DNA from 2 places in the Alkalihalobacillus pseudalcaliphilus genome. Region 1 is predicted to be linked to the other one. Evidence: predicted binding sites of a transcription regulator. Region 1 holds the regulator's gene; the other holds the start of a gene.
What was found. The regulator LexA, encoded in region 1, represses DNA repair genes until DNA is damaged. The targets are predictions, from matches to a motif close to CGAACATATGTTCG.
Positions count from the first base shown of each region.

Region 2: the regulator LexA is predicted to act here: its motif matches at 1,372-1,385, upstream of uvrB (excinuclease ABC subunit UvrB).

Region 1 covers NZ_JAQQWS010000001.1:137,546-139,968, forward strand. Annotated here, with positions in the region: gene PQ479_RS00665 (DUF6359 domain-containing protein) at 1-574, shown strand, start outside; gene lexA (transcriptional repressor LexA) at 622-1,251, opposite strand; gene PQ479_RS00675 (hypothetical protein) at 1,404-1,646, shown strand; gene PQ479_RS00680 (YneB family resolvase-like protein) at 1,642-2,289, shown strand; gene PQ479_RS00685 (DUF896 domain-containing protein) at 2,423-2,423, shown strand, end outside.
Region 2 covers NZ_JAQQWS010000014.1:48,762-51,184, forward strand. Annotated here, with positions in the region: gene uvrB (excinuclease ABC subunit UvrB) at 1-1,297, opposite strand, end outside; gene PQ479_RS19155 (PDZ domain-containing protein) at 1,484-2,423, opposite strand, start outside.

The sequences.
Region 1 (2,423 bases):
CGGTTTAACTCTTTTGATCCCGCTCGAGAATTTTACAGGTGAACAGTCCTTTCAATTATTTATAAATCAGCTGGTATATACGGAAGGCACACCAAGTACTGTGTACGAGTTAATAATTAAAGAAGGAAAAGACCTAGTCAAAACTTTTGACGTACCTATTACATTATCATTCACCTACGTTGCTGATGCCGTTACAAATAGTGAGAATCTAGCTGTTTATCATTGGAATGAAAAGAAACAACAGTGGGATGTTCTTCCATCAAGTAGCGTTGATAGTGAGCGTGTTACAGCAACGACAAACCACTTCTCTATTTTTACAGTTTTAGAAGGTGACAAGGAACAACTGGATGAAGAGGAGAAAAACGGGAATGATCATAATAAGGAAAAAGATCGTGAACAAAATCAAGATGATGAAGTTGATGGGGGAGGAACAGGAGGAACAGGTGACAATAATAAAAAGACGTTACCACATACAGCCACTTCTCATTATCAATGGCTATTGCTTGGGGTATTATTATTCATAATCTCTGTTATCATGTTTCAATATAACAGAAGACGTATAGCGATGAACTAAAAGAAAAAGCCTTTGGGTTCCAAAGGCTTTTTCTCATAAAAAACAAATTAATGGATCGTGCGGAACACACCAATTACTTTCCCGAGAATGGAAACATTTTTTAATAGGATAGGATCCATGGTCGCATTCTCTGGCTGTAGACGAATATAGTCTTGTTCTTTAAAAAAACGTTTTACGGTTGCTTCTTCATCTTCTGTCATCGCCACAATGATATCGCCATTATTGGCGGTTTGTTGCTGTCTCACAATAACCATATCTCCATTAAAAATACCAGCCTCAATCATACTATCTCCTTCAATGACGAGTACATACGTATTTTCATTAGCTGCTAAATGCTCAGGTAAAGGCAAATAACCTTCAACATTTTCAACGGCTGTAATAGGAAGACCTGCTGTGACTTTCCCGATAATCGGAATATAATTTGCTTTTCTTTCCACTTGATTGGCTTCCACCATCGTATCATCCAAAGTTAATACTTCAATCGCTCTAGGTTTAGTAGGGTCTCTACGGATAAACCCTTTCTTTTCCAATCGAGATAAATGCCCATGGACGGTGGAACTTGAAGCTAGTCCAACTGCTTCGCCTATCTCTCTAACTGAAGGTGGATATCCTTTTTTTCGTACTTCAACTTTAATATAATCTAGTATTTCTTGTTGCCTTTTTGATAGTTTTGTCATGAGCTGTCACCTCGCTTATATTTCCTTCGTAACTAAATTGTACCATGCGAACATATGTAATGCAAACATAAGTTCTAAAAAACGGTTGACACAAACAGTTGTTCTCATTTATGATAAAAGCGAACGTACATTCTATAAATGAGGTGTTTCGGATGAAAAGATTATCAGGGCAAGAGTGGGCGATTGTTTGTACAGGTTTTTTGACTTTAATGTTTATGTGCTTTACTTTACTATTGACTAATGATGAATTAGAGAAACATGAAATAGTAATAGAATCTTCAGAGGAAATTGATAGAGTTGTATCAAATGCTGAATTTGAAAAAAGAGAAGAGCAGAAGTCGCAATTTACTGTTAATCATCAAAAGGTGGAATTAGAGGAAGATGGAGAAAATTAATGTCGTTTTATATTGTCGAGTTAGTACAGATAAACAAAGTCAACAAACCTCGCTAAAAAGACAAAGAGAAGAACTGACCGATTATGCAAATCGTTTAGGCTGGTCGATCGTTCAAGTATATGAAGAGATTGAAAGTGGTTATTCCATTGATCGTCCTGGACTTTTAGATATGTTAGAAGAATGTAAAGAAGAGACTGTTCATCAAGTATTAGTTCAGGATGATACACGGATTGGCAGAGGTCATGCCAAGATGGCTATCTTACATGAGTTAAGAAAATATAATACATCTATTTACACATTTCAACATAATGGAGAATTAGAATTATCAGATGCCGATCATATGGTGTTAGATATCGTGGCTATTGTTGAAGAATATCAACGGAAACTACATAATTTGAAGATAAGTAGAGGAATGAAAAAAGCCGTTCAAAAAGGATTTAACCCACAAAGAAATATTAAAAATCAAGAAGCGGGGGGGAGAACCAAAAAAGAAGTACCGATTGAGGAAATTGTTCGTTTACGCCAACTTGAATTAACGTTTCATGATATTGCAGCGACTTTAAGAGGGTTTGGTTTTGATGTATCAAAAGCAACCGTGCACCGTAGATATCAACAATATATAAAAGAGAGACAATCTGAATAAATACGTGTATGTATTTTCTTTTTCGATAGTTTATGATCAGGTGAACGCTAATGCTTGCATCAATGAAATTAAACATGCTACACTCATTAAAGGTTTAATGGGGATGTTTTGTATAAGAAAGTGAGTGGATGATA
Region 2 (2,423 bases), on a different contig from region 1:
CATCAATCTGACCTTTAATTGGTCTCACATCAATGATTGGATCGAGTAACCCAGTTGGGCGAATAATTTGCTCGACCATTTTGGGCGTATGCTCAAGCTCATAGGGCCCCGGCGTAGCGGATACATAGACAACCTGGTTCATTTTCTTTTCAAACTCTTCAAACCTGAGCGGACGATTATCTAATGCCGACGGTAATCGGAAACCATGATTAACAAGTACCTCTTTACGAGCCCTATCACCGTTATACATACCTCGCACTTGTGGAACCGATACATGTGACTCATCCATAATTAATAAAAAGTCCTCAGGGAAGAAGTCTAACAATGTATAAGGGGTAACCCCAGCTTCTCTCAGTGTTAAATGTCTCGAATAATTCTCAATGCCCGAACAAAAACCCATTTCTGCCATCATTTCAATATCATAACGGGTTCGCTGTTCCAACCTTTGAGCTTCTAAAAGCTTGCCTTGCTCATGCATCTCTTTTAAACGTTCTTCCAGCTCTTTCTCTATATTAACAATCGCTTTTTTCATTTTTTCTTCACGTGTGACGAAGTGGGAAGCTGGAAAAATGGCTACATGGTCTCGTTCACCTTTTATTTCGCCTGTTAAAGCATCCACTTCTGTAATTCGATCGATTTCATCACCAAAAAACTCAACACGAATACATTGTTCATCCCGTGATGCTGGAAAAATCTCGACAACATCTCCTCGTACACGAAAAGTTCCACGAACAAAGTTTAAATCATTACGATTATATTGAATATCAACCAAATCTCTCAACAACTGATTCCGTTCAATTTCTTGTCCTGCTCGCAACGATACGACCATTTCACGATATTCCTCTGGCGACCCTAAACCATATATACAAGACACACTGGCAATAATGATAACATCCTCACGTTCGAGCAATGCACTAGTGGCAGCATGCCGAAGCTTATCGATTTCATCATTAATACTAGCATCCTTTTCTATATATGTGTCTGAGGAAGGAACATAGGCTTCAGGTTGATAATAATCATAATAACTAACAAAATATTCAACCGCATTATTAGGAAAAAATTCCTTAAACTCACTATATAGTTGACCTGCTAATGTTTTATTATGAGCCATCACTAATGTGGGTTTGTTTACTTCTTTGATTACATTCGACATCGTGAACGTTTTTCCCGTTCCTGTCGCCCCGAGTAACGTTTGATGCTTATCACCTCTATGAATACCCGCAACAATTTCTTTTATTGCCTCAGGCTGATCTCCACTAGGCTTGTATTGACTGACTAATTCAAATGTACGACTCAAATGATTCCCTCCTCTACGAACAAACGATCTTACTCATAGTATATCATAAATTACCATTCATCTACTAGTTTTAACGAACGTATGTTGTTATTTTTTCCTTTACTTATTTTTTCCCTATTTCCCATTCCTCAAACAATGATGGCTCCATTCACACACTTTTACGGCAAAAAAAAGCTCAGTCACTTTTTAAATGACTGAGTTTTGTAAAGCTTGTTCTGTTTTCACTAATAAAACGCCTAATTGATGGTGTTCACCGACATAGATGGCACCTTGAGCAAACCGTACTTCTCCAGCGTAATCTAAAACCTCTAACTTACAAAAGGCAGAATTAACTTGTAGGGCATGATAAAACTCATCCTGATTTTGTACCATTCGACCATTTACTTTTGCAATGGTCTCACCAACCTTTAATTCCATTTTATCAGCTGGACTATTTGGTAATACACCCAATATTTTGCATCCTTCTTTTAATTCCGTAAAGTATTTACTTAACTTTTCCTCGTTATTCTTTTCACTTAACATCATCCATTCTCGAAGGGCAAAGATGATGACCGCTGCCACCACAGCAACAATAGGATAAAAATATCCGACTACAGCAAATGGGATTGCTAAGAGAGCAAGAATCAATAATTTCTTACCGATTCGTTTAATCGCCCATTCAGGTAATGCTGATTTAACGATATGCTGAAAGCCGACAAGGAATGGGACAAACACGGGTTGTAAGGAAAGTTCACCCGTTGTAAAGACAGGCCAAAATTCAAATGTTGGTAGTAAACCTTCTGGTATAAATAATACGACTGGGACAATCCAAAGTCTTTTTTGTTTATGTACACCAATCCATTTTCCCCGTTTACTTTTAACTAATCTTGGCGATGTATGTTTGCTGCCATTCTTTATGATCAGAAAAGCCTCTGCTATTAAAAATACAAGCAGTAATGTAAATAAAGCTGAAATCGATGTATCAGCGATCGATTGAAATAAGTCTGAAAAACTGTTTTGCCCCTGTATAAGCGGTCCAACCATTAAGATTACGGTCGTAAATCCAAGAATCGTTACAGGACTAACCCAGCGAAAATTTGTCGTCAAAATTGCCAGAGCGTATAGACCAACCATTAAAATGAGAATA